DNA from 2 places in the Fictibacillus sp. 26RED30 genome. Region 2 is predicted to be linked to the other one. Evidence: riboswitches for the same ligand, from Rfam matches in the RefSeq annotation. Region 2 holds a riboswitch; the other holds the start of a gene.
What was found. A riboswitch is a leader RNA that binds a small molecule or an ion and turns the genes downstream of it on or off. The one in region 2 is predicted to bind glycine.

Region 1 (7,162 bases), on a different contig from region 2:
GCTTCTTTGGAAATCTGAATCATCTTCTCGATAAATTCATCGAGTGTTTCTTTTGATTCCGTTTCTGTCGGCTCGATCATGATCGCTTCTTCTACACTTAACGGGAAGTAGATCGTTGGCGGGTGATAGCCAAAGTCTAAGAGACGTTTTGCGATATCAAGTGTTCTCACGCCAAGTTTTTTCTGGCGGCGTCCAGATAATACGAACTCATGTTTACAGTGCTGCGTAAACGGTAGATCGAAATGAGGCTCAAGTCGGCGCATCATATAGTTAGCATTTAATACAGCATTCTCAGATACTTGTCTCAAACCATCTGGCCCCATCGTCATGATGTACGTAAACGCACGTACATTAATGCCGAAGTTACCATAAAATGGCTTCACTCTTCCGATCGATTGCGGGCGATCATATTCAAACTTATAAAGATCGTCCTCTTTAACGAGAACTGGTTTTGGCAAGAATGGGATCAGATCTTCCTTAACTCCTACTGGTCCTGATCCAGGTCCACCACCACCGTGAGGTCCTGTAAATGTCTTATGAAGATTTAAGTGAACAACGTCAAAGCCCATGTCTCCAGGTCGAGCAAATCCTAATATCGCATTTGCGTTAGCTCCATCATAGTATAGCTTTCCGCCAGCTTCATGGACGATCTTTGCCATTTCTAGAATATGCTCTTCGAAAAGACCAAGCGTATTCGGATTTGTAAGCATAAGAGCCGCAACATCTTGATCGACTACTCGTTTCAAATCTTCTAGATCAACAAGTCCGCGCTCATCGGACTTCACCGTGATCGATTCAAAACCAGCAACCGTTGCAGACGCCGGATTCGTTCCGTGTGCTGAATCAGGAACGATTACTTTTGTACGATTGAAGTCACCATTTGCTTCATGGTAAGCACGGATCATCATAAGACCTGTCCATTCACCATGGGCACCTGCTGCTGGTTGAAGCGTCACTTCATCCATTCCTGTGATCTCAGCAAGCGATGTTTGCAAGCGGTACATCATCTCCATCGCACCTTGCACCGTCTCTTCATCTTGGAGAGGGTGGATATGTGCGAATCCAGGGAATCGTGCTACATCTTCATTAATCTTGGGATTGTATTTCATCGTACATGAACCTAGTGGATAGAAACCAGAATCCACACCATGGTTACGATTAGATAATGCAGTATAATGACGAACGATTTGAAGCTCTGACACTTCAGGAAGATCCGCTTCTTCCGTACGCAAATAATCGGAAGGGATGATAGATTCTACGTTAATCTCTGGAACGTCAAGTTCAGGGATGCTGTACCCTACTCGACCTGGTTTAGACAATTCAAAAATTAATGACTGATGTTCTGTACGCATGCTAATCCCTCCAATACATTTGCAAGCTGATCGATCTCTTCTTTAGTTCTCATTTCGGTAACCGCTAGAAGCATATGGTTCTTCAGTTCTGAATACGAAAGACCCAAATCATATCCGCCGATGATACCAGATTCTAATAATTTTGCATTTACTTCTTTAGCTGTACATTTTAACTCAATAACAAACTCGTTAAAGAAAGGTCCTGTGAAAGCTGTTTTGAATCCTTTTTCCTCAAGAACTTTTTTCGCATAGTGAGCTTTTTGTATATTTTGGTGCGCTACTTCTTTTACACCTTGTTTTCCAAGTGCCGTCATAGCAATAGAAGCAGCCAGTGCATTAAGCGCTTGGTTCGAACAGATGTTACTCGTCGCTTTATCACGTCTGATATGCTGTTCTCTCGCTTGAAGAGTAAGAACGAATCCGCGTTTCCCGTCTTCATCAACCGTTTGACCGACCAAACGGCCAGGGACTTTACGCATTAATTTTGTTGTTACAGCAAAATATCCACAGTGTGGTCCACCAAAACCTTGTGCGATCCCAAACGGCTGTGCATCACCGACTACGATATCCGCGCCGAACTTACCAGGAGGAGTTAAAGCGCCCAATGCCAAAGGATTTGAAGAAACTACAAACATTCCTTTTGCGCTGTGCACGATTTCTTCTATGCCTTTTAACGGTTCGATCTGACCGAAGAAGTTCGGATATTGAACGATCACACATGCTGTCTGTTCATCAACTTCAGCACGCAATGCATTTAATGAGGTAACACCATCTTCTGTATCCACTTCTACTACTTCAAGATGCTGCCCTTTTGCATACGTGTGCAAAACGGCACGTGATTCGGGATGTACGGATTTGGATACAACGATTTTCTTTCTGCGTGTCTGAGCTGCTGATAATAATCCAGCCTCCGCAAGTGAAGTTCCACCATCATACATGGAAGAATTCGCAACATCCATACCTGTCAACTCACAGATCATCGTTTGAAATTCAAAGATTGCTTGAAGTTCTCCTTGAGAGATCTCAGGCTGGTATGGCGTGTAAGCCGTGTAGAACTCTGAACGAAGAAGCATATGGTTCACGATCGATGGAGTGTAATGATCATACACACCTGCTCCTAGAAATGAAGCATGATCTTTTGTATTCTTGTTTAATGCAGCCAAGCGGCCCATCTCTTTAACTAGTTGAGGTTCTGACAAAGCTTCCTCGATTTGTAAGCGTCCATTAAATCGAACTTCTTCCGGAATATCCTGAAAAAGATCTTCTGTCGTTTCGATTCCAATCGTTTCAAGCATTTCCTTTTTGTCTTGATCAGTCATCGGCAAATAGCGGAACGTCATGGTTTCTCCCCCTTAAATGTCTTATTTTCCTCGTTTATAAAATGGTGAAGCGACTACTTTTGCTTTTAAACGTTTTTGACGAATCTGTACTTCTACCTCTGTACCAAGCTCCGTGAAATCCTTTTCTAGAAGAGCAAGTCCTAGATTCTTCTTCAATGTTGGCGACTGTGTCCCCGTAGTAACTTCTCCGATCTTCACATCACCTTTAAATACCTCATAATGTGATCGCGGTATACCTTTATCGATCATTTCAATACCAACTAGCTTACGTGGTGCGCCATTCTTCTTTTGATCTGCTAGAATTTCTTTTCCAATAAAATCTGCTTCTTTATCTGTTTTTACAGCGAATCCGATACCAGCTTCTATCGGAGTAATTTCTTTTGTAAGTTCTTGACCGTATAGCGCAAGTTTTGCTTCAAAGCGCAACGTGTCACGTGCACCAAGTCCTGCAGGGAGCAATCCATCTTCCTGACCTGCTTCAAGAACAGATCTCCACAATTTTTCAGCATGTTCCGTTTTTAAATAGATCTCAAAGCCATCTTCTCCTGTGTAGCCAGTTCGAGACACAAGAGCAGATATTCCCGCTAGTGAAACATCTTCTTTAAAACGGAAGAATCCGATCTCAGAAAGATTTGTATCCGTAAGTTTTTGAAGAATTCCTTCTGCTTTTGGCCCTTGAATAGCGAGTTGCGCATATTCAGGAGAAACATTCACGAGTTCTACACCTTCAGGCTTCTTGCTCATAAGCCATTCGAAATCTTTTTCAATATTTGAGGCATTCACAACGAGCAAGTAATCGTTTTCATCTCTTTTATAGATTAAAAGGTCATCTACTGTACCGCCGTTTTCATAGCACATAGCCGTATACTGCGCTTGGCCGTTTTGAAGTTTTGAAACATCATTGGTCATTGTATATTGCAGAAACGATAAGGCATTTGGTCCTCGAACATCAAATTCTCCCATGTGAGATACATCGAATAAACCAGCTTTCGTTCTAACAGCTTCGTGTTCCTCTTTGATACTTGAGAACTGAACAGGCAACTCCCAACCACCAAAATCAATTACTTTTCCACCGTGTTCTTTGTACGTCTCAAATAACGGTGTTCGTAACAATGTAGCCATGTGAATTCCTCCTTTTTCATACTTAAAAATTTTCGGACTTTTCTGGACAAAAAAAGGACAGAAAGACCCCTTAAAAATGGGATCCTCTGTCCTGCAACCTGTAAGTTTCTCAAAAAAATCTTTTGAGTTTCTTCGTTGGTGGCTTTCATCTATTAAAAAGCACTCTCCAGAGATGCGTCTAGCAAGAGTCTTTTTGCCTGAGAGTTTCACAATTGTTTGCTCCTTCGGCGCCGCTAACGCAGTCTCTCCTCTTACTTTCATTCGCGAGTATGTTATTGTCCAAGGTCGCACATACTATTACTATGTTTACTACATTATTATCCTATCATTTTTACAAAAGGAATGGCAACGAACTTTTTTAAAGAAAGGAAATCCGTTATGAAAATCGACGTTCAGTTTCAGCGAGAATGGCATGATGACTTTTTAAAGCGTGTGGAAGAAGATGGACCTTGGGCCAATTGGGAATTATATAACTTAGCTCTTGAAGCCGAACACCACTTAGCAATTCCTGATTTTCTCGGTCTTCAAGCTCCAGATCACCTCCCACAGATGACTTTTTTGCCTCATCAGCTGGACGTTGCGACTACCGTTATTGAACAGATGAACGGAAAAGCAATCTTGGCAGATGAAGTAGGGTTAGGAAAAACGATTGAAGCAGGTTTGATTCTAAAAGAGTACATGATACGCCGGCTCGCTAAGAAAATTTTGATTCTCGTTCCAGCTTCACTCGTAATTCAATGGACGAACGAGTTGAATCAAAAGTTTTTTATTCCTGCAATCGCTCAAAAAAAAGCTTATGTATGGGAGCAATGCGATGTAGTGGTATCTTCTATTGATACGGCAAAACGCGCACCGCATCGTGACATCGTTCTTAATCAAGACTATGATCTAGTTATCATCGATGAAGCACACAAATTAAAGAACAAGAAAACGAAAAACTATGAATTTGTACAGTTATTAAAAAAGAAGTTCTGCTTATTATTAACGGCAACTCCCGTACAAAACAGAGTTGAGGAGATTTTTAATCTTGTATCTTTATTAAAGCCTGGCCATCTAGGAAACCGAGAGAACTTTGACAAAGATTACAAAGAAGATAAATATTCACTTAAAAATGAAGAAAAGCTGAAGCAGCTCGTAAATAAGGTGATGGTCCGTAACCGCCGAGAAGAGACTGGGCTGAAATGGCCGAAGCGTCTTGTTCAAACCATTCCTATTACATTATCAAAAACAGAACGTGACCTATACGATGAAATCTCTCAACTAAAAAAAGACTCTTACTTTGACAGAAGTAAATTTTCTATCGTCACTCTGCAGCGGGAAGCATGCAGTTCGCGGGAAGCTGTTTTTCTAACTTTGAAAAACATGCTTCAAAAGGATGTTTCAAACTCGTTAATGGAGCAGCGAGTCTTAGAGCTAATGAAAAAAATTGAACTTGTTGATCAAAACTCTAAAGCTCTAAAAGCATTAGAACTCATTCAATCGATTGATTCTAAGGTTATCATTTTTACAGAATATCGTGCGACACAACTTTATTTACAGTGGTTTTTACAGCAGCATGGCATCTCTTCTGTACCGTTTCGAGGCGGATTTAAGCGAAGTAAAAAGGACTGGATGACGCAACTCTTTCGAACAAGAGCACAAGTGTTGATCGCAACGGAAGCCGGTGGTGAAGGAATCAACCTTCAGTTCTGTCAACATATCATCAACTACGATCTTCCGTGGAACCCTATGAGGATTGAGCAGCGGATCGGACGTATCCACCGGATCGGTCAGCAAGGTGACGTTCATATCTATAATTTCGCCACTCAGAATACGATTGAAGAACACATCTTAAACTTGCTGTATAACAAGATCAACCTATTTGAAAGTGTTATTGGGGAGCTCGATGAAATTTTAACGAAATTTGAGATCAAGAACATCGAACGCCATATCGCAGACATCATGAATACGTCTGAAAGTGAAGGTGAGATTCGCGTTAAGATGGATAATCTTGCTTCCTTGATCAACCTTGATGGCGGAATCAAACAGAAAGGATGGGAAGAGCATGCAGCAGCACGAGATACATCGCTTTCTTGAGCGATACTTTGATGCGAACGAATGCAGAATTCAAGAGAAAAACTTTAGTTACATGAAAGTTCAATTGACAACTGAACTTGATAAAGTTTTAATGAACCGTCCGTTCTACTGGCACTATCTCGAAAAAACCGGGGGCACCCCGAATCCGATGACACTGACTTTAGTGACGGGTCAACAACAAGCACCTGATGGAAAAGGTGAATTTATCCACTTTGGTTCGCCGAGACTTCATCAGATTTTTGGTTCTACGAAGAAGCTCGCTTCATTCATTCGGCTGTATGAATCTGTTCCTCAACAAGGAGCACAGGTTCCCCTGCAACCATGGCTATGCTTAAACGTTAAAGTTACGTATCAATGTGATCAGAAAAAAGATCAAGTACTATCATATGGCATACAACTAATCAACGGAACCATTGAAGATCATTTTCATCAACGTCTTCAAAAGATGCTGCTAACGAAAAGAATACCCGATTTTTGTTATACGCTCTCTCCTTTTATTAAGCCTCAGAGTGCGATAAAAAGATTGGAAAACAAAATTCAGGAAGTCATTGATGTAGATGTTCACACATGGGCCGAGGATGCCAAAAAAAGATGGAATGAAGATCTAGAACTACTAGAGAGTTTCTATGAAGATTCTTTAACGAAACCTGAAGCCTATCATATTGAAAAAGAAGCGCTTCGCACCCAATATGAACCACAGATTATCGTGGAGATCATTAATGGTGGACTTTTCTATCTTGCATAAAAAATAAGAACCGGGAACTGTATCCCGGCTCTTCCTTTTTCCAGCCTTATTTTTTTCTCTTTCTACGAAACACTAGTCCAAGTCCCATCGGAACAACTCCAAATAAGTAAGTTAATAAAGGCTCACGCTCATTCTTTTTCGTGATACGCCTTTCCTTTCTTACTGATTTTGGCTCGTCTAAGTATTTAACGACTCTCTGTGTAAGGAACTTAATAACATCTGATCCTGCGGCCATTGACAAAACTCCTTTATTGAAGCAATCACTTCTTAGTTTTGGCCAATTATTGTGTATTTAAACGGCTTAACTTTTCTAAAATTTGTTCGCATACTTCTTCCGTTGTTAATTGATCTGTGACGATCTCGATATCACTTTTTTCATAATGTGAACTTCTATTGTTAAAAAGTTTCTGTACCTCTTCTTTTGAAGAAGTTAAAAGGATCGGCCTCTTGTTTCTCTCTTCTTCTTTCATCAACCTACTCCAAAGTACTGGAAAGCTAGTCTTTAAATAGATGACGATTCCATTGTT
Region 2 (7,162 bases):
CAATTTTAAATGTGAGATTAAATTCGTTTTCAATAATCTCAAGCAGCTGACGATTACGCTGTTTCTCCAAGTTCGTTGCATTGTCTTGCGTCAGGTTCCAAAGCCTTAAAGAAACAAATAACGACGACTCTCTCGTTGCTTCTTGTACAAAAGAAAGAATCGTTCTAACGTATTCTTCTTTATCCGTCATACTCTGCCCGACGTGGCCATCGAAGCTATGAAGGGAGAAATTCATCTGTCTCAGCGCAGGCTTATTGATAAGCTTGTCCCAGTTCTTTTTGATGAGTGTCCCATTCGTCGTGATATTAACTTTAAATCCTCTTTCATGGGCTATGTCCAATAGCTGATCGATTTTAGGATGAAGCAGCGGCTCACCTTTTACATGCAAATAGATGAAATCGGTATACGGCTTGATCTGGTCTAAACGCTTCGTAAAATCATCAATGGAGATGAACTGTTTAGCTCGTTCCGTTGGAGGACAAAAATGACACGCCAAATTACAGATGCTCGTAATCTCTATATAAAACTTCTTAAATCTTTTCATGGGTATTCCTCATTTCGCAAACTCTTGATACATACACTAATGCTCACCTAAGCCACAGCGCACCATAAACTACCTGCTTTTTTAACTCTTTCTTATTAGAGCACAATTCATTAAAAAGATAAACGTGTTATGAGGAAATTAACAGATAGAAACGAAAGGTTGGTCGTTCGGTTGTTCTTTAACTATCTAAACGAAAAAGCAAAAAGAAGAGAACTCCTTTTGTTTCCCTTCTTCGTCAGTCACTATTTCATCAACTTTTTTCTATCACCTTTGCGCTTGTATGATTATTAGATATCTGCGCGTTCTGCCGCTTCCTTCTCCTCGTTTCACAAGAACTTTCTTGACCCTAGCTAAGCTTCTCATCCTCATGTTTCTTCGAGGACAAGCATAAGATGGTAGAACAATTGACTGGGAAAGGAAAGCCTATCTATGATTTCATATCGAAAAATGCTGGGAGCCTCATTGTATGCCACCATGTCCATCAGCCTTTGGGGAATATCCTTTGTCTCGACTAAAGCGGTACTGGACAAGCTTGATCCCTTTACTCTTCTGGTCATCCGTTTTGGTATAGGTGCATTATTTTTATTAGTACTTATCCTTGTAAAAAAGGAACATTCCATAAAGCTGCCGATACAGTATATCCCTCACTTAATCGTATTAGGGATTCTTGGTGTTTTTCTTCATCAAGTTATTCAGGCAAGCGCGCTTTTATCCATTGATGCATCCTCTGCAGGCTGGCTCATTACGTTATCCCCGATTTTCACCGTCGTTCTTTCCATGGTCTTTCTGCATGAAAAGATGACATTTCCAAAGGCTATTGGAATTATTTTGGCCATTAGTGGTGTATTGCTGGTCACAACAGCAGGTGGAGACAGGTCATTAGGATTCTCGATCAACATCGGGTATCTACTGATGGTTCTCAGTACTTTAAATTGGGCCATTTATTCAGTTTTACTAAAAAGCCTAAAAGTGCCATTGCCTGCATTGGTACTCACCTTTTACATGAGTACTTTGGGACTTTTGCTTACTCTCCCATTCATCTTTCAGAACAAAAGCTGGGAAAAGCTTACTCTTCTAGATGGAGTAGAATGGGCTCATCTTATCTTCCTTGGAGTCTTTGTATCCGGTATTGCCTACTGGTACTGGGCAAAAGCATTAGAGGTGTTGGAGGCCACTCAAGTATCTGTTTTCTTATACCTTGAACCAGTCTCTACACTGATAGCAGCCGTGCTACTTCTACATGAAAAGGTTATTTATACCAGTATTCTAGGTGGAGCAATCATTATCCTTGGGGTCATTTTCGTAAATGGTCATCTCGTTGGACTGATAAATCGATGGAGTGCGAGGAGGTAGGGAAAGCAAAGGGACGGTTCTGCTGCTTCCTAACTTACAACTGTAAACACTAAAGGATTCACCTTTCTATCTAATTATAGAATAAGAAGCACGAGAACCGTGCCCGCGCCCCTAAACTAAAAAACTAAAAGATACGCGCTAATCAATAAAATAACTGAAACAAGCCAGAGATTTTAAAAAATCTCTGGCTTGTTCATCAGATAAATTCCATGTATCTATTTACAATTTCTCAGTAAAAGCAGCAAGATTTTCTAGCGTGGACCTTAGTCCAGTGTCGTGATCTTCCTTACGAATACCTTCTGGTACGTTTTCACAAACGATTGTAACATTAGTGCCTCCTGAAACATCTTCCAATATCCATTTCTGTATCATCTCACCCGAGAAAGCAGGATCTTCGGAATTGAAGTTAACAGATTGGACAATTCGCTGGTTTGGGACCAGCTCCAAAAATGTTCCTTCCGCCACATCGGTGTTATCCGACGTTTTGCCAAGAATCAACTCATCCAATTCATACGTTAGCGTCATTTTATAAGCTCCTCCTTCACGGCAATCATAGGTATCAATTTTACCCGACATCCCTTCAGGCGGAAGCCATTGAATTAGTGAATCCGGATTTATAATAGCTAGATAGACGATTTGAGGTGGAACTGAGATCACTTTTGAAGCAGTATCTGTTCTCCGATATCTTGACAAATTCACCCTAAAAACCTCCTTGTAATTAACTCTAAAGGAAAATTCGTCGCTTCCTGCTTATCACCTGCTTAAAGATGCTACTTATAAAATGTAAGATGTCTCTAAAGATCCAGATCACTGATGCATTCCAAATAACCAATCCTTTTATTTCAGCATAGGTTTTTTAAAAGCATACAAGAAAAATAATAAAATAAACCAAACGGGTGTCAGCAATAACGCCGGACGTGTAGCTTCTGCCACAAGTAAGACGATTAATATTAACCCGAACAAGGCGAGCACCACATAATTAATGAATGGAGCAAAAGGTGCTTTAAAAGCTGACTTTTTGTGCAAATCAGATCGTGTTTTACGGTATTTAATATGGCTGATCAAGATCACGCTCCACACCCAGATGAAGCAGATGGCACTTATTGTTGTTACGATGCCAAAAGCTTGCTCCGGAATCAACTTACTGAGGAGCGCTCCCACTGAAACAACAACAGTGGAAACCCAAAGGGCGTTTCCAGGTACAGCATTTTTCGTTAGTTTTTTGAAAGATCGAGGTGCCTGTTCACTCTTGCTTAACGTAAATAAAATGCGGCTCGTTGAGAACAAACCACTGTTACAAGCAGATGCCGCTGAAGTCAGTACAACAAAATTAATAATCCCAGCTGCAAGCGGAATCCCTATCAAACTGAACGTTTTAACGAACGGACTTTCCGTTGCGTTTAACTCTGTCCAAGGATTGATGCATAGCAATACAATCAATGCGCCAACGTAGAAAAAGAGAATCCGAAGTGGAATCTTATTGATCGCAGACGGAATATTCTTTCTCGGATCAGATGTTTCTGCTGCCGCTACACCGACCAATTCAACCCCGACAAACGCGAACACGACCATTTGGAACGAGAGTAGGAAACCAGTCACACCATTAGGAAACAAACCTCCATGATTCCACAGGTTGTCTAAGGAAACCGTTCCCGCATCCGTCTGGTAACCCATAATGAGTAGAACAACGCCTATCACAATTAACGCTAGAATCGTAATCACCTTGATTAATGCGAACCAAAACTCTAATTCACCGAAAAGCTTTACCGTTAATAGATTCAGCCCCAGTAAAAGAAGCAAACAGACAATCGCTGGAACCCACTGCGGTATGTCAAACCAATATTGAACATAAACACCGACCGCAATCACATCGGCCATCGCCGTCATAATCCAGCAGAACCAATACGTCCAGCCTGTGATGAAAGCAGCTCGCGGACCAAGATAGTCCTCCGCTATATCGGTAAACGACTCATAACCTGCGTTCGAAAGCAGCAGTTCCCCTAGCGCTCTCATCATGAAAAACAATGCGACCCCAACGATCAAATAAGCAAATATAACAGACGGCCCGGCAAGCTGAATCGCTTTTCCTGAACCTAAAAATAACCCCGTACCAATCGTTCCGCCAATAGCAATCAGCTGCACATGACGGTTAGCCAAATCCCTCTTCAACTCTTGCTGTGACACGTATGAATCCTCCTTCTAAGATGCAAATCAAACAAAAAAGAGACTGGAGGAATCTCCAATCTCTTGTACATTAGAATATGAAAAAAGCATTCACTGCGCTAGATATGACAGGCACAACAAAGTCAAAATTCGATACTCTTCTGTCCGTTTGCCTGAGATTGTGAACCCTTCGGCGCCGCTATTGAGGCGGTCTCTCCAGAAGCTGCTCCTGCTGTAGTACGACCTACAGCGATTATAGCTTGCTATCTATAAGTTTTTTAGTAGTTCTGAATATAATTTTCAATACTATTATGGAGTTGGGGTTTTGTCAAATGGTTATTCTTGTGTAGCAATAACTACCATTTAATTATGGTACGGTTTACCGTAACGTTGGATAGGGTAAAATAGATAAATAAAAAAGGTAGCGGGAAAAAGTAACGGGTTCAGTTTCTGGAGGGAAAATTGCTAATAGCAACATAAAAAAATAATAATTCGCAAACATTCTAACGATAATTAACAGTATAAACAGCAAGCAAAAACGCTCAGAAAGATTTTCCTGAGCGTTTTTATCGTATTATTTACTATTCTTCTTCAACTAAAGCACACAATATATAGTAATCAAAGAAATAATAAAAATTCTTAACCAACTATATTGGGGTTTATTCTTAATACTTCTGTTATTTTAATTAATGTCCATTTTTGTCCCAGTCTTCATACGAATCAAAATTATGATTAGGATCTACAAAGTCTCTTCCAGCTTCCATTAAGCTTCTAGCACATGCTTTGCAGAAAGACTCACCATCTACCAGTAATTCTGAATCGAGTTGATTTTTGGAGAATTCTCCTCCACACTCGTTACAAATATACTTTTTCATAAGTTTCCTCCTTTTCTAATATAAATAGTTAAACAAGCCTATCCTGTTTCTTTATCTGCATTTTAACATAAAATCCCATAAAACCTTTATGAAAAATAGAAATAGTCATAACTAACATCACAAATAGCAACGAAAATCACATAGGGACGATTTAGCACTTTAATTCCAAGTTGTACATAATTCTATGTACCTTTGTTAAAATGCTTGCTATTTACTATGTGAATTCAAGTGTAAAAATTTAATAAATGTTGTTATTTCAATGGAAATAGAGTTATGAAATAGTTGCTGCAAAAGCACGAGGGGAAAATGGAGCTGTCTATCGTCTCTATCAGTGTGGACAATACAAAAATAAAGGTCTCACTGTCTGCGAGGCAAATACAATAAATGCTGATAAAGCAGAAATGTATGTGATTGAGGAAATTAAGCGTGTAGTTATGGAACCCTATTTTATTGAAAAACTAGTAGGGAGAATGAACTCAGAACGTTCCAATGTAGAACGCCCTCTTCAAGAAGAAAAGAAACGCCTATTTTCTAACAAACAAAAAATAGAAAAACATATTGATAACCTTGTAACGATGATAATGGATGATCCAGATCTTCGAGACATCTATAGTAATAAACTGAAGGATCAGAAACAGCATCTTAATTCTATAGAGGAAAGAATTCTAACAGCAGATTCACAGCTAACAAACGTTAACACAGATCCGATCGATACAGAATCACTCAAGCACCTTCTTCAAAACCTTGATTCTGTTTTAGAGCATACAGATGCAGCAGAGAAAAAGGAACTCCTTGCCTTATTCATTAAAGATATTCAGATTTCAAAAGAAAAGGTTTCCTTTAAAAAAGGTCGCCAAATTAAAGCCATCAAATTAATGTTTGATTTTACAATTGATGCTCTTCAAGGGAGTACCGGTTCATTAGTAAATCAAATGGGTGAAATAAACTGTGTTGTTCCTGTGGATTTTTCATTTATGAACGATCTTTCTTATAAAGAAAATGCAATGAGGGAAGCACTCGCCTCCCTCAACCTTTTACCCTTATTTATGATACGGTTCCCCTCGATTAATCCGAAAAGCCCGATAAATCTGCTCAACCAACACCAACTTCATCAGCTGATGCGGATAGGTAATCTTTCCAAACGATATCTTCTCATTCGCCCGCTTCATAACAGCATCACTCAAGCCTAAAGAGCCTCCTATGACAAATGCCACTTTGCTTTTTCCATACGTTGCAAGCTGATCTAGGTTCTTAGCCAGATCTTCAGATGAAACAGCTTTTCCCTCGATTGCCATCGCAATCACATGCACATCTTGACCGATCTTTGCTAGAATTCTTTCACCTTCAGCATTTTTGACCATGACCATCTCTTGATCACTTAAGGTTTCAGGTGCTTTTTCATCAGGAACCTCGATAATTTCTACTTTTGCATAAGGTCCTAGTCGCTTTAAGTATTCATCAATACCTAGTTTTAAGTATTTTTCTTTTAATTTCCCTACGGAAATGATTGAAATATTCACTTGTTGAAAACTTCCTTTCAAATAAGTTATCCCCAGAACTTATCCACATATGCACAATTAGTGCTATATCTTGTAGGCGTTCATATGTTCGATACTTTATATGCACCTTTGTTATCACAGTATTCACAACCTGTTGATAACTCATCATTCTCTGTTAGTAACTCAACTACAGGAGGCGTTTCGAACTCATCCACAATGATGTCAATCGCAAGCTCAGCATGGTCTTTGCAGCAAATAATAACCAAATCTTTTCACTCCTAACTTATCCACAATCCTTCTTATTACACTAACGAATTTACAGCTGTGTGTAAACAATCCAATAAAATAAAGTTGTCCACATATGGAATCAACCATTAGATTTTTCTTAAATGGTAGGGGTATTTGTATTTCTTATCTTTTGTCTTTTATTTTCATTCTTCACCGTCAAGTTGATTGAAGTGTAAGGTGCGAGACTCCTGCGGGACAGGTGGGCAGGTGAGACACTTATACGTGAAACGTACGAATGTGGCTCACCGCCTGCCCCGCGGAAAGCGAGCAACCTGAAACAGAAATCAACTCACTCCCAAAAGACACCTTAGCACCAACAAACAAAAAAACAGGAGACCCTAAAGCCCCCTGTTCCCACTTTTATTGAGATTGATTACCACCGCTCAATTCAACTTTCACGGTCTTCTTCTTCCCATCACGATAGAACGTCACATCCACCT

Region 1: linked by a shared signal. The riboswitch ahead of gcvT (glycine cleavage system aminomethyltransferase GcvT) and the one ahead of IHV11_RS15635 (amino acid permease) in region 2 are both predicted to bind glycine.

The regions. Positions count from the first base shown of each region.
Region 1 is NZ_JACZDV010000001.1:985,570-992,731, reverse strand. It holds gene gcvPB (aminomethyl-transferring glycine dehydrogenase subunit GcvPB) at 1-1,352, opposite strand, end outside; gene gcvPA (aminomethyl-transferring glycine dehydrogenase subunit GcvPA) at 1,328-2,692, opposite strand; gene gcvT (glycine cleavage system aminomethyltransferase GcvT) at 2,714-3,814, opposite strand; glycine riboswitch at 3,990-4,075, opposite strand; gene IHV11_RS04975 (DEAD/DEAH box helicase) at 4,193-5,890, shown strand; gene IHV11_RS04970 (YqhG family protein) at 5,859-6,635, shown strand; gene IHV11_RS04965 (YqzE family protein) at 6,682-6,870, opposite strand; gene IHV11_RS04960 (shikimate kinase) at 6,917-7,162, opposite strand, start outside.
Region 2 is NZ_JACZDV010000002.1:596,085-603,246, forward strand. It holds gene IHV11_RS15620 (radical SAM/SPASM domain-containing protein) at 1-544, opposite strand, end outside; gene IHV11_RS15625 (DMT family transporter) at 974-1,897, shown strand; gene IHV11_RS15630 (SRPBCC family protein) at 2,117-2,596, opposite strand; gene IHV11_RS15635 (amino acid permease) at 2,735-4,081, opposite strand; glycine riboswitch at 4,212-4,290, opposite strand; gene IHV11_RS15640 (hypothetical protein) at 4,747-4,935, opposite strand; gene rlmH (23S rRNA (pseudouridine(1915)-N(3))-methyltransferase RlmH) at 5,976-6,455, opposite strand; gene IHV11_RS15650 (CxxH/CxxC protein) at 6,536-6,700, opposite strand; gene IHV11_RS15655 (S1C family serine protease) at 7,083-7,162, opposite strand, start outside.